Regions from separate parts of the Exiguobacterium sp. PvP048 genome, predicted to be linked through region 1. Evidence: riboswitches for the same ligand, from Rfam matches in the RefSeq annotation. Region 1 holds a riboswitch; each other region holds the start of a gene.
The links. Region 1 has a riboswitch for S-adenosylmethionine ahead of ABIC15_RS10685 (amino acid permease). Riboswitches for the same ligand answer to the same signal wherever they lie in the genome.
Positions count from the first base shown of each region.

Region 1 (7,979 bases):
TGTTGGATATAAAAAAATCGTAATATCCTCCGGTAATGCGGACTTTTATCTACTGTCATATATGTTGCTTCTGAAATCCGATCCATTACTTGACTCACTCCTTCTGACATGAACTAGTCTTACTTAACAGTGTCGCATATTTTTAAGTTTGGACGTGGTCCAATATTTTCACAGGTAGACACCAATCAAAGCAAGGGCTTGTCCGATGTAACTTTGATCGGACGGCAGTACGTGTTTCGATTCACCGGAAAAGCTCCATTCAATCCGGACGTGCCCAAGCCGGTCGTAAATCAATTCAAAGACAAACTCACTATTTTTAAAAGAAACGCTTCCCGGAAACCGTTCGTGTACCATCCGGAACTCACCGGCAAACCGGTCATACTCTTCAAACGACAACGTCATCTGATGAATTTTTTTAGCCTGATGCCAAACTTCGATTTTTAATACAGCCGACGATCGATTCACTTCCATGATGTGCCACGCCAGCGTTTCCTCATATCCTGTAAACGGGATAATATGTTTCAACGAAATCACCTCTTTTTGAATGAATGCCTGCCAGACAGGGAATGGTTTTATATCGAATCCGGTATAGTTTGTCCTCTTACGAAAGGAGACTTCCGATGAGTACATCACAAAAGACGTTGCCGACAGATCAGAGTGTTGATGCCTTTTTAAGTCAGATTACACCTGTCACGAAACGAACGGACTGCGAACAGTTACGCCAGATTTTCGAAGAAATGACGGGGCAACCGGCCGTCATGTGGGGAGAAAACATCGTCGGATGCGGACATTACCATTACCATTATGCGTCCGGTCACGAAGGCGAATCGTTTCTCGTCGGGTTTTCGCCGCGCAAGACGAATATCAGCCTTTATCTTGCGACTGGTATTGAGCGGGACCAGTACCTCGCGCGCCTCGGCAAACACACGAGCGGTAAAAGCTGCATCTCTATCACTAAATTAGCAGATGTCGACCTGCTTGTCTTAAGAGAACTGATTGTCCATTCGGTCGCTTTTCTCGAAACAACCTATCCGAAATACTAAGCTCCCCAAAAAAACGTCCCTGCTTCCGCTGATTTGGCGAAAGAAAGGACGTTTCGTTTACTGTTTCAATTTAATGCCCGCTATCTGCTGTGTCGATATGACGAATATGTTTGAGATTAACCCAGATGATGACAACAGACAGTAAGACGAACGCACTGCCGACATAAAACGGCAGGTTAGCATTGTAGATTTCAGCCAATTTACCGGCCATGAATGGCGCGATGGCTGCCCCGAGAAAACGTAAGAAACTGTATGCAGCGGATGCTGTCGAACGTTCGACCGGTGCTGCATCCATGACGGCTGTCGTAATCAAGGTGTTGTTATTCCCGAGAACTGCCCCGGCAAGAATGACACAGACGATGACGACAGCTGGTGTTTCCGTAAAGATCCCCATTAACAACAACAGGACGGCGAACAAGAGAAGCATCAGTACCATTGCTTTGATTGTTCCGAGCCATTGTTTTAATTTTGGTGCGGTTAACACGGATGTCAACGCAAGCAACATTCCCCAACCGAGGAAGACGAAACCGAGTCCTTTTGCCGGGAGCTTCATGACGAACGGCGCATAGGCCATGATCGTGAAGAATCCGACATTATACAAGGCGGCGACGATACCGAGCGTCAGTAAAGACCGGTGTTTCATTGCCTGGAACGGCGCAATCAACGAAATCTTTTTCGCCGGTGTTGCGGTTGCGACCGGTTTCGGCATCAGGAATAATAACACGAGAAACGCGATGACCATGATCGTCGCAACACCCATGAAAGGTGCACGCCATGTGATCGAACCAAGTGTTCCACCGAGCAATGGACCGATTGAAATCCCGAGACCGACTGCCGCTTCATATAAGATGATTGCTTTCGCTGTTCCACCGGATGACAGCGAGACGATTGCTGCAAGTGCTGTTGCAACGAACAGTGCATTCCCGAGTCCCCAACCACCGCGTAACGCGACGAGTGTCCAGATGCTGTCGGCTTGTGATGCAAAACCGGCAACCGTAGCGATGACGGCAATCCCGAGCATCAGTGTTCCTTTTTGACCGATCCGCGAAGAAATCGCACCGGTGATCAGCATCGCAAACGCCATGACGGCGTTATAGCTTGTAAATAAGAGTGTGACTTCACTTTTGGAAGCTTCGAGGTTTTCAGCAATCGTCGGTAAAACCGGATTGACGAGCCCCATTCCCATGAATGCCGTGATACTGGCAAAAAATACGGCCCAAACAGCAATCGGTTGATGCAGCAAACCGTGTTTACTTTCCGCTAAGACTGTTTCAGGCGCAAGTGTTGTTGTTTTTTCAGCAAGAGCCATATAAATCCTTCTTTCTTAAATAAACTGTTTAAAGGAGTGACGGATGACGTCACCGCGACTGATGATTCCGACGAGCTTTCCGTCTTTGAGAATCGGTAATTTTTTAATTCGTTTTGCGCCGAGTGTCGCCGCAATTTCTTCCATTTCCGTTTCTGTCGTAGCCGTCACGACTTTCCGGCGTGCCATCTCCATGACCGGTCGCGTCAAGATGTGACGGACCCGTTCTTCGTAATTTTCGTCATCACCTTTGATGACATCGACGTACAAAAACGTATCGACAATGATGTCTTTATGTTTGCCGATGGCCCGCATGATATCGCCGTCGCTGATATAGCCGACGACTTCCTGCTCTCCGTTGACGACCGGAACCCCACTGATACCGGACGTGATAAAACGTTCAACCACCGTGCGGATCGTATCCTGTTCGTTGACGGTAATGACTGTTTCTTTCATCGATTGATAAGCTTTCATCGGAATTCTCCTTCATCAGATGCTGTAATTAAAAGATGTAATTAAAATAAGTTCATAACAATAAGTTTCACGATACAATTAAATAACATTTATGATTGTATAATACAACTATAACCTTGTCAAGAAGCCTGCCTTTGATTGACAGAGGACAGCTCGTGCGTAATGATGAGGGCAATGAATGCTAATGAGAGGTGACAACATGTCGAATCAATCCCTGGAAACAATCGAACTGGAACTGGCGATTCTCATTCGCCGTTTAACGACGGCAACGGCGGATAATCGGAACTTGGACCGTGCTTCCTACCTGCTTTTGCGCCAGTTATTACATTCTGGCCAAGTCGGTGTCAAAACCCTTGCCCGTGAGTTACAACTTGACGTCTCGACCGTCAGCCGGCAAGCTGCTGCGCTCGATCAGAAAAAATTAGTCGAAAAAATAAAAGACCCGACAGACGGCCGTGCCTTCTTTTACAACATCACCGATTACGGTCAACAGGAGCTCGAGATTTACCGGACAGCCCGTCTGACGAGCATCGAACGGTTGTTAACCAACTGGCCGGATGAGGATACCGAGTCATTTGGCCGACTGCTGAAACAGTTTAATCAGGCATTACGGGAACGGTGAGTTTCTGATCATCATACCTATAAAAAAGATAGAGAGAGGGACGCTAAGATCCTTCTCTCTATCTTTTGTGATACAAATTTTTAAAATGCGAACTATTTAATATCCGTCTTTTAAGATTTCTGCCTAATAGAACTCCAATCTTAATTAAAGTAAGGATTTAAATATTCTCGATTTAAAATTAATAAAACTATTTCCATGATACCCGTAGTACATAAGGTGTCGGCAACTAAATATCTCCGCTTCTTCTCCAGTTGGATATACAAATTTTATAGTGCTTTCTTTTTCTAATAAGCGAATGGATTTTTTCTTAAGAGCACTGAGCTCAGAATTAGAAATTACAATATTTTTCCCCAGCAAAATATTCAACAAGTACAGAAGACTCGCTTTACTATAAACAATAAGTACTTTAGGGCGATCAATCAGTAGTAATTCATAAAATAACGATTCGGCTTGTTGAATGACTTGTGGAAATTTTCGCTCGTAATACTTTAATTCTTTTAAGTTACGCGTCGGATATGGAATAACGTTTGTTTCTAAAACATTCAACCCGCTCCTATTACGAAGTTCTTCGGAAAAACTCGTAATTCCTAAACGTGTTCTTGAAGGATTTCCTCCCTTACTCCTGACATATGAATACATTTCTATATATTTCTCAGGACAACTTAAGGCCTCCATATAACAATCCAATGGATATTGTTGAACTGAGATTGGTGTTGCAGGATTGATACCCATTAAATAAATATCAAAGTTCCTTTCACTTTTGGGTCGTGGTGTAAACGGTCGATAAAATACATTTCGTGTGTCAACTCTATGAGGCGCGACACCTTGTAACAGTTTTTCAATTTGTTTAACTCGCTGATTCACTTTTTCTTCCCCTCACTTTACCAGTCTAGACATTCTAGCTAGTCAGCAAGTTTTCCTTCTCTATTCATTATTGTGCATGTACTATCTTCCTAATTTTTCCGATCTGCTCCGGTGTCGTCCGGCAACACCCGCCAATCAACCGGGCACCTGCTGCATACCATTCCGGGGCAATGTCTTCAAACGCTGTACACACTGCTGCACCGGACCAGGTCTTGCTGACCGGATCATACTGTTCACCGGAATTCGCATAAACGATAATCGGGACATCCGTCAGTTGTTTTAATGTCGTGATGAACTCCGTCGCAATCGATGCCGGAAAACAGTTCGCGCCGATCGCCGCCAGTTGCGGATGATCTCCTAACGCTTCGATACATTCACTCAACGGTGTTCCTTCACTGATGTGTGTTGCGTCACGCAGGGAAAAGGCAAGCCAGGCCGATTGTTCCGGAAACTCCTCGAGCAGCCGGAACAGCATTTTCGCTTCCTGCAAGGAGGGAATCGTCTCAAATGCCAACACGTCCGCCCCTGCCGCGATTAACGCTTCCAGACGAGGACGGTGGAAAGCTTCAAGTTGCGCATTGTCGACTCCGTAATGACCGATGTATTCGGATCCGTCCGAGAGATAGGCACCGTAAGGACCAATCGATCCCGCAATCAAAGCGTGATCCGCTGCCGGTCCGGTTTCCGCACGTGCCTGCTGTGCCAGATAGACCGTTTGTTTCATCAGCTCGATCGCTTCCTCTTCTTTAATCCCCCGGCTGCTGAAGCCGGCGACACTCGCTTGGTAGCTGGACGTGATGGCGCAATCCGCCCCGATTTTAAAATAATCCGCATGGACGCGGTGAATCTGTTCCGGTTCTTCAAGCAGTACCCGGGCCGACCAAAGCGGATCATCGAGATTTCTCCCATGGCGTTCAAGTTCCGTCGCCAGTGCTCCGTCCAATAAAATATAGGGTTTTTCTTTTAACAGTTGTTCAACTGGATTGTTGTTCTTTGACATCTTCCACACTCCGTTTCCATGATGTTTTTGTCAGATGATGAACGATGTAACAGACCGCGATAAACGGAACCCCGAAATAGAGGGCGACCTGTTGCGTCGGATCAAAGGCGATTCCGATCAATGAAGCCAAACACATTAAAAACGACAGAATCGGTACAAACGGATACCAGGGCGTCCGGTAAACCAAATCGTTTAGATCATGCCCCTCTTGCAGATAGCGCTTGCGGAACATGAACTGTGAGGCGCTGATACTCATCCAGACAACGACGACTGCCAGTCCCGAGATCGAGACAAGCGCAATGTAGACGGAACCCGGTGCATAGACGCTGGAGAACAGGGCAAGCAGACCACCGAGCATACTGAAGAGAACGGCACGTGTCGGCACTTCGCTCGCATTTAATTTAGAAAAGTACGGCGTAATCATCCGTTGATCGGATAAAGACCACAACATCCGTGATGCGGCGTACAGACCCGAGTTCGCTGCTGACAAAATCGCGGTCAGAATGACGAAGTTCATGATGTCTGCTGCAAACGGAAGACCGATCCGTTCAAACACAGCAACGAATGGACTTTCAAGCACTCCTTTTGAATCATTTGGTAACAGAATCGCAAGAACAATGATCGTCCCGACAAAAAATAAGACGAGCCGGAAGACTGTTGTTCGAATGGCGAGAGGAACCGTCCGTTTCGGATCGACCGCCTCACCTGCTGCAATCCCGATTAACTCTGTTCCGGAATAGGCAAAGTTAACGGCAAGCATCGTCATCAAGATCGCGAACGCTCCGTTCGGAAACAGGCCCCCCTCCGTCAACGGAGCGAGAAGCGGTGCTTGTGAGCCGTCCGCGAGGGGCAAGAATCCGACGATTGCTGCTGTTCCTAAGACGATGAACACTAAAATCGTCAGCACCTTGACGGCAGAAAACCAAAATTCAACTTCCGCGAACAAGCGGACCGTCAAGACATTGATGCCTAAAATCATGACGACGAATAAAGCACTGAACAGCCAGACCGGAACATCCGGAAACCAGCGTTGCATCAATAAACCGGCTGCCGTAAATTCCGAACCGAGCGCGACCGTCCAAGTCAGCCAGTAAAGCCAGGCGACGGTATAGCCTGTTCCGGATCCAATATATTTCGTCGCGTAGCTGTGAAAGGCACCCGTCTCCGGCATATGTACCGCCAGCTCCCCTAGACAAAGCATTACCAGATAAATCGCCAGCGCTCCGACCAGGTAAGATAAAATCGTGCCGACCCGACCGGCCTGCTCGAGCGTATAGCCTGTACTTAAAAATAATCCGGTCCCGATGACACCGCCGAGTGACAACATGACGATATGCCGGGATTCCATTTTCCGCCGAAACGTTCCTTCTTTCATTACTCCTCCACACTCCTCTTTTTCTCGTTAAACTAAAAAAAAAACGCACCCACATGCATGGGTGCGTCGGTCGACAATCAAAGGAAGCTTATCGATCGGGTACAACACCCGCAGGAATTAGCACAGTATCTTTCGACCTGTTGCTGAGGCTTCAAAGGGCCAGTCCCTCCACCTCTCTGGATAAGAATGTAATTTTTCATAACAGTACCAACCCTGTTCTGAATTGTCAACACAATTCAGAATTTATCATGTAAAAAAAACGCCTTACACCAAAACGGTATAAGACGTCTGTCGCTTATTTCTTCGCAAACAAATCAGCTGTCTTCAATGCCATCCGAACCGCTTTCCGGTTCAATGTGCCTTGTTGATGCTTCATTTCTTTTGTTTGACTGTTCAACTTGCCTTGAAGTGATTTGATTTTCTTATCTTTTTCAGCCATTTTCGCTTTATCGCGTTTTTGAGCTGCCACGATTTTTTGTTCTTCGGCTGGGAAATATGATTCAAAACGTGAAACGGCTTCTTCGATACTGATTCCTGTGATCGGTTTAACGACCGGAAGCAACTCTGCTTTGGCCATTTCACGATCAAACGGAACGTTCTCCGGATAGTTCGTTTCTTTGTAGATGTGTTCTAGATCATTTGTATTCAGGAATTCCACGAAGTTATCAAAGTTACGTGCTTGAACACGTGTCGGACTTTGGAAGTCAGCCGACTCAATCACATCCGACAAGCGTGTGCTGTCTGTGATGTCATTTGCCCAAATGTGTGTCAATTGGTGATAATCCGTTAATTCGCGCATCCGTGCATCTTTCGGAATCAGGATACTTGGCGTTCCGGCAAGTGTTGCCGTGATGTTACCGTGAAGACGTGCTCCGAAGCTGAAGTCAGCTTCTTTCAAGAAGTTGATCCATGTCTGCGCGTTCAAGAAGAAGCGGACACGGTCGTTCATGTAAGTCGGATCCGACATCTTGACCGGATAGTTCGTGACGGATAAGTCAGCAATCGGATGTGTTCCTGTGTACGTCAAACGCAACTCTTTCATCCATTGCGGGATGAAGTAGTGGTTCGGGTACTCTTCCATTCCGCGTGTGATGAAGTTAAGGACGTTTTGCGGTGCAAGACGTGACGAGTTGACACCGATCATTGAATCTTTTGTGATATTCGTTTCACGAATTTTCAAATCACGACCAAACGCATACATCGATGGGCAACCGATGACTTTGTGATCGATTCCTTCGCGGAAACCAAGACGCGTCAAATATTTTGATGTGATTTCGCCGCGAAGTCCAAGCATG
Region 1 covers NZ_JBEPSU010000005.1:69,367-77,345, reverse strand. The annotation lists gene ABIC15_RS10725 (TIGR02677 family protein) at 1-86, opposite strand, end outside; gene ABIC15_RS10720 (WapI family immunity protein) at 169-534, opposite strand; gene ABIC15_RS10715 (DUF1801 domain-containing protein) at 621-1,043, shown strand; gene ABIC15_RS10710 (MFS transporter) at 1,114-2,352, opposite strand; gene ABIC15_RS10705 (CBS domain-containing protein) at 2,368-2,823, opposite strand; gene ABIC15_RS10700 (MarR family winged helix-turn-helix transcriptional regulator) at 3,023-3,445, shown strand; gene ABIC15_RS10695 (hypothetical protein) at 3,590-4,309, opposite strand; gene mmuM (homocysteine S-methyltransferase) at 4,377-5,309, opposite strand; gene ABIC15_RS10685 (amino acid permease) at 5,284-6,684, opposite strand; SAM riboswitch class I at 6,770-6,871, opposite strand; gene ABIC15_RS10680 (polysaccharide pyruvyl transferase family protein) at 6,980-7,979, opposite strand, start outside.

Region 2 (7,979 bases), on a different contig from region 1:
TAAGGATTCAAACGTCGTCGTACTCGGTGACTTGAATGACTTCCAGTTCTCGAAAACACTTGATATCTTAAAAGGGGACAACCTTTGGAATACGGTCGATGATCTCCCGAAATCGGAGCGTTACTCTTATGTTTATAACGGAAACGCTCAGGTGCTCGACCATGTCTTGATTTCAAAAAACCTGAAGCCGTATACATCGTCTGATATCGTCAACATCAACTCGGATTATATGGAAGCGGACGGCAGCGCGAGTGACCACGATCCAGCCATCATCTCGATTCAAGGGATGGAAAGTGCCGTTGCGGTCAACGGAAAAGCAGAAATCGGAAAATGGCGTGCTGTCCAAAAAGGAAAGCATATCTTCATCGAACGTAAACTAGCCGGGAAATGGGACAAAGCGAGCGAAACACATGCCGATCAACAAGGTGAGCTACTCGAATTACGTGTTTCCCAAGGTCGTCCGTATATCCAGGTGAAAACGAAAAAAGGAAAAACGATTTGGCTTGAACTGTCGAATGGGTACAAATTAAAAGAAACAACGAAATACTAAGCGACTTTATTGAAAAAAGCGGACTTAATTGTCCGCTTTTTTGTGTATTCGGATAAAGAGAGAGAAAAAGGACAGCAGACTAATCGTGAGGGTAAGCAGTAACGCGAGGTTTAACGGGATGACACGGAACATGTACGTAAAATGAATGATGATCAATAACAGGATAATGGCAAGACCGGGAAGAAATTGTTTGCGTAACAGATGACCGACACCCGGGACAAGGAGTTCGAAACCGAACCGTTGACTGATATGGACTTCTTCATGGGCATTAGCGAGACTGAATGAGACAGTCAACAACACTAAAATGAGCCATCCGGAAAACAGATACTGCTGAATCGGTAAAAACGTAATCGATTCATAGATAAAATAAAGTAGAATCATGGCATACTCCTTTGGAAGTGAATATTATATGGAATTTCCTTATTTTTTCCTTACGAGTTCTAATGATAGCGAGGGTTTTCAGGAACGGCAACAACATTTAAAGGGAATAAAAATAAAAGAATGTTCACACATTTTAACAACAGGGAAAGAATAATTTATTTTATGTATGATAATGGTGTGAGAATGTGATGAATAAAGACGTCAGACCTCTTTTGCACAAAAAATCTGAGATGTGTCAAAACTGTGAAGCGGAACAGGGAATCGTGTGATTTCACTTGAAACGATAGCTTAGACTGTTCGAACAGACAGATTTCTTTTAAAATGAAGTCAATAGAAGAACCGAGGAGGCAAGCAGATGAAAAAGTGGTTAGTACTCGGAGTAGCAGCGGTCGCTTTCTTTAGTTATGAAAATACCCCGATGGAACAAGCAGAAGCAGATTATCCGAAAAGCGGCGGAACGCTGATTGATCGATATACAAGTGAATACCCGGGTTATGACTGGGAAGTCAGACGGACGGCGACGGAAGAGTTCGTGGCGTTGACGAAAGACGGCAAGGATTACGGAAAGTACCGTTCGAAAAACGGTGTGAGGACGCAAGGGGCCGTCTTAAATAAAGACACGGAAACGACCCTTGCGAAAAAAGGCTGGAAAGCCGTCAAGTCGTACCGGAAAGGCAATACGAATTATTTGCTGAATCTCGATCATGCCGCCGTCTATGAAAAGAATGACCGGTACGTGACGTATTTCTTTGATCAGCACGACCGCAACAAAGTCAAAGCGACACTCGCGATACCGAAAGAGGTCGAAGCGAAGAAGAGTGGATTTTACGGCAAGGCGTCCAGTGCCTTGCGAACGACGGATGAGAAGCTGATGTTGCGTCTGATGAACTGGGACCGGGCCGATTATAAGCTCGGAGCGCTGACGCCGTACAGTACTTTAAAACCGGTCACGCGGGCACACAGTGAAAACATGGCGAAGAATAACTTCTTCTCTCATACCGATCCGGAAGGACGTGATCCGTTTAAGCGGATGAAAGAAAACGGGATCCGCTTTTCGGCAGCCGGAGAAAATCTGTCGATGGGCTATCCGAATGTCTTTGCAGCGCACTGGGGCTTGATGAACTCCAAAGGACACCGCGATAACATCATGAACAAGGACTTCGAACAGGCGGATACCGGTGTCGCGTTCCGTAACAATGCACCGTACTTTACGATTAATTTCCGGACACCCTGAAGCAACATTTAAAACGAAGTGTACGTATCACCCCGATTTTGCGAAAGCAGAATGGGGGTTCTTTTGTGTGGATCAATCTGTAGATGGATGACGCACCACCTAGATTTGAATTCTATCTTGAAAAATGAGAGAAGGCTTTTGATTGACGAAGCCTTGTCTTCTCCGCTCGCTTTTCTCGGGCGGAACGCAAGCTAGCTGTCATCTGTTTGATGACCGGGTCTCGCCTGTTCCTGACGGAAGCGAAGCTTCCTTTTCCCATAGAAGTCGAGCGGAAGACGTGACTTCTCCAAGAGTCATCATTCAATGGAAAACCCCTGAAACCGTTCCACCTCTTTTTTGTAAAGGGAGGCAGCTGTTTCAGGGGTTTTATATCATTTTTAGATAAACTGATATACAAAAAGAGTTATGTTAGTTTGCCCAGTCCGGTTTACTGAATCCTTTGAATGATTTTTCGATAACGTTATTAAAGTCATCCGATTTGACGACAGCCGTCAAATCTTTCGCCAGTTGTTTATCTGCATTAGAAGTTTTGATGGCGACCAGGTTGCGGTACTGCTCATCCATTTTTTCGAGTGCCAGTGCATCCAGTAAATCAAACTTCGCGGCTAACGCAAAGTTTCCCGGAACGGCAGAGATATCGACACTTTCAATGGCACGCGGCAGTTGCGCGGCTTCGAGCGGTTTGATGACCAGTTTCTTCGGATTCTTGACGATATCTTTTTCAGAGACCGTCAGTGGATCGGTGTCGGCTTTCAATTCAATCCAGCCTTGGTCAGCGAGCAGATTCAGTGCCCGGGCCTGGTTCGTTGGATCGTTTGGTGTCGCGACTTCAGCTCCCGTCTTGACGTCATCCAGCGATTTATAGGATTTGCTGTATAAGCCCATCGGCGCCGTTGGGACAGTAATCAGTCCTTTAAGGTCGAGGTTCTTTTCCTTCGCAAATGTCTTCAGGTAGATCGAGTGTTGGAACAAGTTGGCGTCGATGTCGCCACTGCCAAGTGCGATGTTCGGTTGAATATAATCCCCGAACTCGACGATTTCGACGTCGTAGCCTTTCTTTTCAAGCCCGGGTTGGATCGCTTCTTTGACCATGTCGCTGTAAGGCCCGCTCGTTGCACCGATCTTAATCGACTTGTTGTCTTCCTTGGCGCTGCTGTCACCGCAACCGGCAAGAATTCCGGCTCCGAGTAGTCCTGTTGCTAAAAAGGCATAACGTTTTTTCATATTCATTCTCTCCCTTACGATTCTCTATTTTTGGTTAACGTTTATCAGCACGACGGGCCAGAACATTGCCAAGCCCTTGAATACTTTGAACAATGATGACGAGGACGACAATTGTCACGATCATGACGACATTATCGTACCGGTAATAGCCGAAGCGGATGGCCAGGTCACCGACGCCGCCACCACCGACGATACCGGCCATGGCGGAAAATCCGATCAGACTGATGGTCGTCAAAGTGACGGCTTGAATGATGCCGGGAAGGGCCTCCGGTAAGAGTGCACTGATGATGATCCGAAACGGTGTCGCGCCACACGCTTCTGCTGCTTCAATCAATCCCGGTGGAATCTCGCGAAGCGATGTTTCGACCAGTCGGGCGAGAAACGGAATGGCGGCGACACTCAGACTGACGGAAGCTGCTGTCGGTCCAATCGTGTTATCGAGTAATAATTGTGTCAGCGGAATTAACGCGACGAGCAGAATGATGAACGGTAACGAACGGACAATATTAACGAAAAAGTCCAAGATGCTGCGAACGACGACGTTCTGGAAAAACAATCCCCGGTCCGTGATGAATAGCAGAATCCCGAGTGGAATGCCGATGATGAGGGCGAAGCCAAGTGAGATTCCGACCATCAAAGCCGTTTCCGCTAACGCTTTCGTAAGATCCGGTAACATGGTTTCAATCCGTTCAAGCCACATCCTGGATCACCTCAAGCGTATGGAGTTGTTCTTCGAGCCACGTCAGGGCCCGGTTCACGTGAAGGGTCGGACCGGTCAAGCTGACGATCAGGACTCCGAATGCGACGTTTTGAATATAATCGACCTTGCCGTGGAGAATGCTGACGGAAATATCAAACTGTTTGATCGCTTCCGATAACGTACTTTCACCGGTCTTTTCACCCGTGAATTGCAGGCGGATGATTTTACCGGGTGTCGTCCGTAAAATCCGTTCCGGCAATTCGATTTGGAGTGCCGTGTCGACATAATGTTTTGTGACATCATGGGCCGGCTGACTGAACAGGTCATAGGTACTCGCAACTTCGACAACTTCGCCTTGCGCCATGACCGCAACACGGTGGCAGATTTGTTTGACGACATCAATTTCATGGGTGATCAGGATAATCGTCAAGCCAAGCCGTTCGTTTAAGTCCTTCAGGAGTTCCAGGATTTGCAGCGTCGTGACCGGGTCAAGAGCTGATGTGGCTTCGTCACATAACAGGACACTCGGATTATTCGCAAGGGCGCGGGCAATTCCGACCCGTTGCTTTTGACCGCCGCTCAGCTGGCTCGGAAAGTTCGTCTCGAAACCTTCAAGACCGACCAGCGTGACAAGTTCTTTGATCCGTTGCGGGAAGTCACTCCGTTTGACACCGGCTGCCTTTAAGGCAAATCCGATGTTATCTGCAACATTCCGGGATTGAATCAGTTGGAAATGTTGAAAAATCATCCCGATGTTCAAACGAAGTTCGCGTAAGCTGCCTTTGGAGAGGCCGGACAGATTAGTGCCCGATACTTTAACCGTTCCTTGTGTCGGTGTCTCCAGTCCATTGATCAGACGGAGCAGGGTACTTTTTCCGGCACCGGATTCACCGATGATGCCAAAGATTTCACCTTGTTGAATCGTTAAATTGACGTCACGTAAGGCGAAAATGGGTGTCCGGTCACGAACGAACCGTTTTGTGATTCCTTTAAATTCAATCATCTGTCGTTTCCTCCCTATACAAAAAATCGCCTTTTTCCAGTTAAGAGCAACCAGAAAAAAGCGACGAAGTGTAAGATTTCGTAACTTATCTCTCAGAATAAAACATTCTGTAGGATGTGGCACCGTTCCTTAAAGGTGGTTGCCGGACGTCGTTGGGCCTAATCCCTCGGTCGCTCTCGATAAGTAGATATGCTGTTGGGACTTACTGTAACGGAAATCATTCCCATTTGTCAAACGTTTTTTCAGAATTATTCCGCAACGGTCTGGCGAAACAGATTCAATTGACCGATTCGTTCGGCAGCTTCAACCAGTCGTTCGGCGTCGGCAATCAAGCTGATCCGGACGTAGCCTTCGCCGTATTCGCCGAAGAAATGTCCCGGTGTGACGGCGACATGCGCTTCGTCGAGCAGGTGATCGGTAAAGCTTTGGGACGTGTAGCCGGACGGGACCGGCAACCAGACGAAGAACGAACCGCCCGGGATCGGTCCGTCCCAACCGATTTCCTGTAACTTTCCGAACAAGGCATCACGCCGGGCTTCATACAGAGCGCTCAGTTCGCGGACACACGTCTGATCGCTTGAAAGAGCGACGGTTGCTGCCTGTTGAATCGGTGTGAAAGCACTGACGTATAAGTGTTCCTGGTACGTCTCGATACTTGCGATGACGGACGGATTCCCGATGGCGAAGGCGATTCGGAAACCGGACATGTTAAAACGTTTCGATAATGAAAACAGTTCGATTCCGACGTCTTTTGCGCCTTCCGTCTGGAGGAAACTGCGGGTCGGACCGTCGAAGCTGATTCCGCCGTAGGCGAGGTCGTGGACGACGCAAATGTCGTTCGCATCAGCGAAGGAAACCGTTTGCTCGAAGGCTTCCGCTGTTGCCGTCGCCCCGGTCGGATTGCTCGGGTAGTTGAGGAACAACATCCGGGCCCGTTCGACATCTGTCGTATCAAGTAACGTGTAGTCAGGTAAAAAGGCATTTTCCGCAAGGAGCGGCAATGTGATCGGGTAAGCTCCGGCAAGGGCCGCACCGGACAGGTAGTCGGGGTAGCCGGGATCCGGAACGATGACGCCTTCGCCCGGATTGACGATCGTTTGCGGTAACGCGACGATGCCCGCCTTGCTGCCGAGCAGAATGGCGACTTCGGAAGCCGGATCAATCGTTACACCAAACTCCGTCTGATAAAAGTCAGCAACGGCCTGCTTGAGGAAATCATGGCCGCGAAACGGCGGGTACTGGAGGTTTGAAGCGTCATTGATCGCTTCTTTCAAGGCATCCAGAATATGTACGGGTGTCGTCTGATCGGGTGTTCCCTGACCAAGCGTGATGACGTCATGACCGGCAGCCTTGACGGCACCGATCCGCTGGGCGAGCTCGGCAAAGACCGGAGCGGGTAACCGATCAATCGCAATAGATGGGGCGAAATGTTTCATCTGTCTTCCTCCTTGTTGGGTATTGTCGTCAAGGATAACGAATTTTCAGAAAAAAGAAAAGAGTTTTTTAATAATTGCTGATAATTGGGAAAAAGAACCGATGGCTTTCGTGTTTTTGATACACTAAACTAGAATACGATTGAATCACAAAGGAGATGATGGGATGAATCGGGCCTGGTGGAAAGAAGCCGTTGTCTATCAAGTGTATTGGCGCAGTTTTAAAGATTCGAACGGAGACGGGATGGGCGATTTACGCGGAGTAATTGAAAAACTCGATTACATCGCTTCCCTGGGTGTCGATATCGTCTGGTTAAATCCCTGTTATACATCACCGGATGTCGATAACGGATACGACATTTCGGATTATTATTCGATTATGCCGAAGGCGGGAACGATGTCGGATCTGGAAGAACTGATTGCGTCCGCCCATGAACGGGGACTGAAACTGATTCTTGATTTGGTCGTCAATCATACGAGTGATCAACACACGTGGTTTAAAGAATCACGCAGCAGTCGGACAAACGAGAAAGCCGATTGGTACATTTGGCGGGACGGGGTCAAAGGAACGCCGCCGAACAATTGGCGGTCGTATTTTGCGCCGAGCCCTTGGACGTGGGATGAGACACGCCAGCAGTATTACTTCCATTCCTTTGCATCGGAGCAACCGGACTTGAACTGGGAACATCCTCTAGTCCGGCAGGCTGTGTATACGATGATGCGGTGGTGGGCCGAGAAAGGAATCGACGGCTTCAGGATGGATGTCATCAACCTGATCAAGAAACGGGCGACGTATGATGATGTCGCAGATCCTCTGAATTTATCCTACTTAGGGAACCAGCCGGGCATTCATGAATTCTTGCAGGAGATGCACCAAGAAGTACTGGCGGGAACCGATTTCTTTACCGTCGGTGAGATTCCGTTCGTCGGCCCGGAAGACGGGTTACTGTATGTCGGTGAGGAACGGAATGAGTTGCGAACGCTGTTTCACTTCGAAGTCGCGGATGACATGGAGACGATGGATTTACCGCGCTTCAAACAAATCCAGAAGCGTTGGTACGAAGCGCTTTATCCGAGCGGAGTCGCGTCACAGTTTTTGAATAACCATGACCACACCCGTCAGGTGACCCGGTTCGGAAGCGAACGGTATCGTGTCGAAAGTGCCAAGCTACTGGGCTTGATGCTGCACACGTTACCGGGCATCCCGTATATTTATCAAGGGGAAGAAATCGGCATGACCGGTATTCGTTTTTCTGATCCCGAGTCTTATCAGGACGTCGCATTTCGGAATCAATACGCCGAACGGATTGCCGCCGGCGAATCACCCGGAACCGTCCTGTCCTCGATGCAGTTGCGGGCGCGAGATAATTCACGGACACCGATGCAGTGGAATACCGGCAAAGCAGCCGGATTCACCGCAGCGACGCCATGGATGACGGTCAATCCGAACTACC
Region 2 covers NZ_JBEPSU010000001.1:800,449-808,427, reverse strand. The annotation lists gene ABIC15_RS04050 (chitobiase/beta-hexosaminidase C-terminal domain-containing protein) at 1-550, shown strand, start outside; gene ABIC15_RS04045 (hypothetical protein) at 575-931, opposite strand; gene ABIC15_RS04040 (CAP domain-containing protein) at 1,287-2,165, shown strand; gene ABIC15_RS04035 (MetQ/NlpA family ABC transporter substrate-binding protein) at 2,574-3,389, opposite strand; gene ABIC15_RS04030 (methionine ABC transporter permease) at 3,424-4,089, opposite strand; gene ABIC15_RS04025 (methionine ABC transporter ATP-binding protein) at 4,079-5,092, opposite strand; SAM riboswitch class I at 5,175-5,278, opposite strand; gene ABIC15_RS04020 (aminotransferase class I/II-fold pyridoxal phosphate-dependent enzyme) at 5,341-6,528, opposite strand; gene ABIC15_RS04015 (alpha-glucosidase) at 6,692-7,979, shown strand, end outside.
Region 2: another riboswitch for S-adenosylmethionine. It lies ahead of ABIC15_RS04025 (methionine ABC transporter ATP-binding protein); the one in region 1 lies ahead of ABIC15_RS10685 (amino acid permease).

Region 3 (7,979 bases), on a different contig from region 1:
TGAACAACGCCCGATCCGTGCCGGAGTATTTAATCTGGGGTACTTACCGGGGAGTGATAAATCCGTTACGACGACCGGGGAAGAAACACTCGAAGCACTCCGTGCCCTCCTTCCGGTTCTTGTCCCCGGCGGTCTGGTTGTCCTCGTGATCTACCATGGCCACTCGGAAGGACGACGTGAACGCGATGCGGTATTGGAACATGTCTCTTCCCTCCCGCAACAGGATTATGCCGTCCTGCAATATCGTTTCTTGAATCAGCAAAACAATCCCCCGTTCATCGTCGCGATTGAAAAAAAATTAAAGAAACAAACAATCGACTAAACAAAAAGAGGAATCCCGATGCTATCCGGATTCCTCTTTTTCTTGTTGCCGTTTAATCTTCCACCATCTTTAGAAACAGCAATAGCTTTTCAGCAAACCGCGTATTCAAACGTTCAAAACTGAAGTGCGGGAAACCGTGCAGACGTTGCAGATAAATCTGGTCTCCGCCCATCTTCCGGCACACTTCAAGCGTCAACTTGACGTCGGCGAACTGATCATCCGGTGCATAAAAACAAGCGAGATGGACCCGCGGCAGTTTCTTACGTTCTTCGTCATGGATGACGATTTCTTCTTCAATCTCGCGATATTCCGCATACGTCAATTCACCAAGACGTGCAGCATCCTCATTGTTCTGTCCGAACGGCAATGTGCCGAGCGGAGCATCCGGACGGAACCGGTCGAAAGCACTTGCAAACACTTGTTTGACGCCGCCTAGTTGCTTCGAGTTGTGCCAATCAAATAACGGCGAGATGAATGTCAGGCTCGCCATCGGCAACTCATATTCTTGAAGCAGCCGATTGACGACAAGTGCCCCCATACTGCAGGCAATGATGTGAATCGGTAATTTTCGTTTACCGGCTTCACGTAATGCTTCTTTTAACAGCTGTTGATGTTCTTCAAACGATACACGACGGGGTGCATCGACCAGGAGAACTTCGTATTCGCGTTCTAATACACGAATCAGCGCCTCACTCGGCCGAGCACGTAATTGGAGTGGATATACAAGAACGATCACTCCGGTTGGTTGTTCTACCACAAACTCACCTCTTCATTCGATATCTGTTTAGTATGCAACAAATCCGACTCCAGCCAAACCGCCTTAAGTCGGATTCCATTTCTTTAATATATACGTTGCAGACGCGTCACAGGTTCCACTTGTCCGAAGACTTCCTCTGTCGTCTCACTGATTTCCTTGAATCCGTACGACGTTAAAAAGTGGCGGGCTTTATAGTTCCGAGATTCGACATACACTTCGATCGGAGAGGCTCCCTGCAATTCCAGTTCGCGGATCAGCCGGCGTCCGATCCCGTTTTGTTGGTATTTCGGCAAGACATACAATCGGACGATTTCCCATGTTCCCTCAACATCAATCGCGTGAATGAAACCGACGATTTCCCCGTCAATCAGTCCGACGTTGAAATATTCTCCACGTGCTTCCTCCGCTGTCCGAATCGCCCGGACCACTTCTTCCTGCGGGTACGCTTCTTGAACGAAATGGGCTTTCGAGCGTTCTGAATAGATTTCCTCATATGTGTCCATCCAAGACGTGAGCGCAATATCATGAATGCGTGCTGCATCAGTCGGAACCGCTTCGCGTATCTCCATACCGAAATCCCCCTTTTCCTTTTACAGAATACAGACTCATGTTCTTTTACCCTTTTCTAGAAATTTCAGTCGTATCCCTGCAAAGTTCAGGAGAAACAAAAAAAGTTCAGAAACACCCTTTAGAAGGATGTTTCTGAACAATGAATTATGCGAAACGTTTTGCCTGCTCTTCAAGAGTAGCGGCTTTATCTGTCTGCTCCCATGGTAACTCGATGTCTGTACGACCGAAGTGACCATAAGCTGCTGTCTGACGATAGATCGGACGACGGAGATCAAGCATGTTGATGATTCCAGCCGGACGAAGATCGAAGTTTTCAGCAACCAGTTCAACCAGTTGTGCTTCAGGAAGTTTTCCTGTACCGAATGTATCCACCGCGATTGATACCGGATGTGCGACACCGATTGCGTACGCGAGTTGAACTTCCGCTTTGTCTGCAAGACCTGCAGCTACGAGGTTCTTCGCGACGTAACGCGCTGCGTAAGCAGCTGAACGGTCGACTTTCGTTGGATCTTTACCAGAGAAAGCTCCACCGCCGTGACGTGCATATCCGCCATACGTATCAACGATGATTTTACGGCCTGTTAATCCAGCATCACCTTGTGGTCCGCCGATGACGAAACGACCAGTTGGGTTGATGAAGAACTTTGTATCGGCATCGATGTACTCAGTCGGAATGACCGGTGCGATGACATGTTCTTTCAGATCAGCTTGGATTTGCTCAAGCGTCACTTCTTCTGCATGTTGTGTTGAGATGACGATTGTATCAACGCGAACAGGTTCATTGTTCTCATTGTATTCAACCGTGACTTGCGTCTTACCATCCGGACGGAGGTAATCGAGTTGTCCGTTTTTACGAACTTCTGCAAGACGACGAGCCAGTTTGTGTGAAAGTGAGATCGGAAGTGGCATGAGTTCAGGTGTTTCTTTCGTTGCATAACCGAACATCAGACCTTGGTCTCCTGCTCCGATTGCATCGATTTCTTCATCTGACATGTTTCCTTCGCGTGCTTCAAGCGCTTGGTCAACACCGAGAGCGATGTCTGCTGACTGCTCATCGATTGATGTCAATACAGCACAAGTGTCTGCATCGAAACCGTATTTAGCGCGTGTATAGCCAATTTCGCGAATCGTTTCACGAACGACTTTCGGGATATCCACGTAAGTTGATGTCGTGATTTCTCCTGCTACTAATACGAGTCCTGTCGTGACAGAAGTTTCTGCCGCAACACGTGCGTTTGGATCGGCTGCAAGAATTGCATCCAAAATTGAATCCGAAATCTGGTCACAGATTTTATCCGGGTGACCTTCTGTTACTGATTCCGACGTAAACAGTCGGCGATTAAGGTTTGTCATGTTTGACCCTCCCAAAAAAGAATTTGACGGTGTACTCATTTCCCCTAGTTGAGTGGGACGGTAAAATGAAAAAAACCTTTCCATGTCCAAAAATGGTCAGGGAAAGGTTGTGCGTTCTTCCTTTACCCTCTTATCGTTCGAAGTGTTTACTTCGCTTCAGGAGAGCACCTTTTCCTACATTAATGATGAAATTAATATAAGACGGTTGCCGGGTTTCTTCGGGCCTTGTTCCCTCCACCTGCTCAGAATAAGAGTATCCGTTACGAATTACATGATATAAACTTGTGCTCACTCTGTCAAGCAACGTTTTAATTTCTAGTCGAAAAATTTCGGAAGAGATGTTAAACTGTTAATGCTGAAAGCGTTTCCAGATAAATAGAAATCAGCGCATGAAAATGATTGCTCTATCATTAGTATGTCATATATAATAAATGTGTCATACTAATAGTAGAGCTAAAACCAACGTAGGGGAAAGGTGGGGTCAGGATGCCGATGACGGTCCTGAATATCGAAGAACTACTCAAGAAGGAGCATGTGTTCAAACAACTGTCTGTTGCTGAACTAGTCGAACATGCAATTCGCAACAAAGAAGGAGTTCTTGCAGAAAATGGTGCTTTGTCTGTAGAAACGGGGAAATTTACAGGTCGTTCACCGAAAGACAAGTTCATCGTCCGTGATGACTCATGTGAGATGCATATCGATTGGGGTCATGTCAATCAACCGATGGAGTCGGACAAATTCGAGCAACTGTTACAAAAAGTTCTTCGTTATATGAACGAAGCAGATCAACTCTACTACACAGAAGCTGCTGCTGGTGCCGATACGCATTTCACCCTTCCAGTGCGCGTCGTAACCGAATATGCTTGGCATAATTTGTTTGCGAAACAGCTGTTTTTACGTGAATATCCTACGGTTGCGGCCTTTGAACCGTTTACGGTCGTCTACGCACCACATTTTAAAGCGGATCCGGCGGTTGACGGCACAAACTCCGAGACATTCATCGCGATGTCATTCGAACACCGGATCGTCTTGATTGGCGGAACGGAGTATGCCGGAGAAATCAAAAAATCAATTTTCTCTGTCATGAACTATCTTTTACCCCAACAAGAAGTCTTGTCGATGCACTGTTCAGCAAACGTCGGACACGGCGGCGATGTCGCCTTATTCTTCGGACTCTCAGGAACTGGTAAGACCACGCTGTCTGCTGATGACAGTCGCCAATTAATCGGTGACGATGAACACGGTTGGTCTCATGACGGTGTCTTCAACATCGAAGGTGGCTGCTATGCGAAAACAGTTAATCTGTCACGCGAAAAAGAACCACAAATCTTTGATGCGATCCGCTTCGGAACCGTTCTTGAAAATGTCGTCCTCGATGATGCGCGGATTCCGGATTATGATGATACTTCATTGACTGAAAATACACGTGCCGCTTACCCGATTACAGCAATCGACAACATCGCCATTCCGTCACGCGCCGGTCACCCGAAAACGATTGTCTTTCTGACGGCGGATGCCTATGGTGTCTTGCCTCCAATCAGTAAACTGACGAAAGAACAAGCGATGTATCACTTCTTATCCGGCTACACATCAAAACTGGCTGGAACGGAGCGCGGCGTTACAGAACCGGAAGCCACATTCTCGACGTGCTTCGGTTCACCATTCCTGCCGTTGATTCCGGAAAAATATGCGACGATGCTCGGGGAACTGATTGATCGTCACGGTGTCACAGTCTATCTCGTCAACACAGGCTGGACCGGCGGCGCTTACGGTACAGGAAGCCGGATGAAACTCTCCTATACACGAACGATGGTCAATGCGGCCGTCAACGGTCTGCTTGCAGACATCCCGACAGAAGAACATCCGATTTTCGGTCTGCATATGCCGATCGAAGTACCTGGTGTTCCGACTGACTTGCTCAATCCGGTCAAGGTCTGGGCGGATGCATCTGTTTACGAACAACAAGCGACCGCACTCGCACAAAAATTCACACAGAACTTCGCACGTTTCGAAAGTGCGACCGATGCGATCAAAGCAGCCGGTCCCCGCGTGTAAAAACGATTGATGGTACTAAAAAGGTTGAGCTCCTTAACGGATGCTCAACCTTTTGTGTTAGACGATGGAATCTGTCTTATCTTGTAAATGAAGTTCTTTTTGAGAAAGCCAAACTTGGCTTTCTTTTAATAATTCATAAGCCCGGTGCTTCATAATCCCGAACCGATTACTGAGCATCTCAAACCGTTCAAACTCGCCCCGGTCTGCGCTGATCGCAAGCAACAGGCAATCGCGAAACGGGTGATCTTCCCCTTGCAAGACATTTTTCAAAGCCGGTTCAATCGGAAGCTGATCGATGATTTCACCGATATCCACGGAAAGCAAGGCATCGATGTGTGACAGTAAGCCGATCATGTAGGCACTTTCTGCTTTCAGTGTCTTCGTTTCCGTCGCAAACAGTTGGCATAGTTTTGCGCAATGCAAGGATGAACGCAATAATTCGTCCGACCATTGATACGGACTCGCTAGTTTCATCTCACGCAAGACGATCAACGAAATCCAGCTCTTCAGTTGGGAAAAGCCCAGCAAGGAAATTGCTTGACGGACGGAACTGACCATGTTCCGAAGACCGATGCCCGGAGAGTTGATCAATTGCAGTACTTGCACACTGATGTAAGGATTGCCCTCGATTTCATCCACGACGTCATCATAATGGTCATCCGTATCAAGCCACTTCAACATTTTCAACAGGACAGGCACTTGCGGAGGAACGGCCTTTCCTTTCATCAGCATCGGTTTGGCGTAAAAGTATCCTTGGAACCAGTCATACCCCATCGCAAGGCTTCGCGTGTGGTCCTCGTGTGTTTCAACCCGTTCAGCCAAAAAGCGGATATGCGGATAGTTCCGTTTTAAAATATGTAAGATTGCACTTTGTTCGCGTGGATTGATGGCTTCGATATCAATTTTTATCAAATCAATCAAATCAAACAGCTCCGGACCGTGGTGACGCAACAAATCCGTTACGAAATCATCAAGCGCCAGGACGAAGCCGGCTTCTTTCCATTTTTGCAGCGTCTGGAGCATCATTTCATCGATCTGAACCGTCTCCAATACTTCAATCACGAATTGAGTCGGATTCAGATGATCAATCAGTTCAGACTGCAACAGATCGCCTGTGAAATTAATGAATAATCGTTTTCCTTCTGCTACACGGTCTACTCCGAGATGAATCAGTGTATTCGTCAACACATCCATCGTCGCCAAGTCACCATCAAACACTGCAGGTGTTTCAACGGAACGATAGAGCAGCTCAAAAGCGTCAATCGAACCAAACCGGTCTACAATCGGTTGTCGCGCAAGTAAGATTTCCATCTCATATATCCCTTCTAAATCCGTTAATCTGGCTTATTTTATATGTTCTAGTATACCAAATATCGTTTTCCCTTAAAAAATCTCTTTTTTAAAACATATCAATGTTCCCATCATTTGGAGAAAAAAACATCTCAATGCAAGGCATCAAGATGTTTTGTAAGTCTTTTCTATTCAGATAACATCCAATCAATGACTTGTTTCGTCACAAGCATTTTTTGATGGATTGGAAATTGATGCGCGTACTGATAGATGATCAAGCGGGTCTGTTCCGGATAACGGGCCGCATAGTTCGTCGCATGACGCAGTCGGACATTTTGATCATATAATCCGTGAATCAGCAAGATTTCCCCTTGAGGCGGAAAATACAATGGCGACCGGACACGGTATGCCTGCAACTGTTGTTGCGGAACTCCCCCCGTAAACCGTCTGAGCATTTTTCGCATCGTCTGTTGTTCTTCATACGTCCAAGTCAGATTCGTTACACCGGCCCATGAAACCGTCCGGGCGACTTCACGATGGTGCGCAAGTAAAAGCGCCATCTGTCCGCCACGGGAAAAACCGAAGACCGATGTCCGCTCGACATATTGATCGAGCCAATCAAACGCACTGATGGCGTCGAGGATATCCCGGTGTCCGAAGTCTTCTTTCCCCGTCCCTCCTAGATTACCGCGGTAAAAAGGAGCCATGACGAGATAACCGGCTTGCGCGAACTGCATTAAGCGGGTCGGCCGAACCATGCCGATATTACGTGTCCCACCACGTAAATACAAAAGACCTTGCCCGTTCGCGTGAACCGGCAGGATGACATACGCTCCGACCCGTTCCCCGTCGGATGTTTCATAAAAGACCCGAAAGGTGCGGAACGGTCCCTGCCGCGGGAGCTCAAACCAATCGGCGTTCGGCGAGTACACGAAGAGTCTCCGGAAGGACACGGTCCTTCATCATGAAGCTGTATTGGCGGTTCGTATCTAAACGTTTCGGGATATCGTCTAGTAAATAGGCTCCGTCCGTCTCATCGACAGCCAGGTGTGGAACCAGTGATTCGATTTGAGCGAAGTAGATATTTTTGATGATCGTGTCTCCTCGACCCTCGACCCGGTATTGTCCGATGTACTGGAGACGTTCGATACGTCCCCCTGTCTCTTCCATGACTTCCCGGTATGCGGCTTCCTCCGCCGTCTCCCCCGGCTCGACTTTTCCACCCGGAAACTCATATCCCCGTTGCTTGTGATGCGTCAGTAACCATTTCCCTTCGTACACGGCAATGACCCAGACATGAAGCGGATGGACTGAAAACGGATGGTCTTCAAAACTCAGTTCAACCCGATTTTGATAATAATCTAAAAACGTAATCACATGCGTGCACCTCATTTCTTCTTCTCTCTTCACTTTACCTGTTTCGAAAGCATTCTAAAAGTGAAAGTGCGTAGGAATTTGCCAGAATGACAAAAAAAGACATCCCTCTGAATCGAGAGATGTCCGGATGCTTATTTCAAGCGAGCTTCAAGCTCTGCTTTTTCTGCTTCAAATCCAGGTTTACCGAGTAAGGCAAACATGTTTTTCTTGTACGCTTCAACACCCGGCTGATCGAACGGGTTCACACCAAGCAGG
Region 3 covers NZ_JBEPSU010000001.1:550,492-558,470, forward strand. The annotation lists gene mnmM (tRNA 5-(aminomethyl)-2-thiouridylate-methyltransferase MnmM) at 1-322, shown strand, start outside; gene ABIC15_RS02740 (alpha/beta fold hydrolase) at 375-1,079, opposite strand; gene ABIC15_RS02745 (GNAT family N-acetyltransferase) at 1,163-1,648, opposite strand; gene metK (methionine adenosyltransferase) at 1,794-3,002, opposite strand; SAM riboswitch class I at 3,130-3,256, opposite strand; gene pckA (phosphoenolpyruvate carboxykinase (ATP)) at 3,489-5,057, shown strand; gene ABIC15_RS02760 (EAL and HDOD domain-containing protein) at 5,115-6,368, opposite strand; gene ABIC15_RS02765 (alpha/beta hydrolase family protein) at 6,536-7,279, opposite strand; gene ytkD (RNA deprotection pyrophosphohydrolase) at 7,251-7,724, opposite strand; gene ABIC15_RS02775 (glucose-6-phosphate isomerase) at 7,856-7,979, opposite strand, start outside.
Region 3: another riboswitch for S-adenosylmethionine. It lies ahead of metK (methionine adenosyltransferase); the one in region 1 lies ahead of ABIC15_RS10685 (amino acid permease).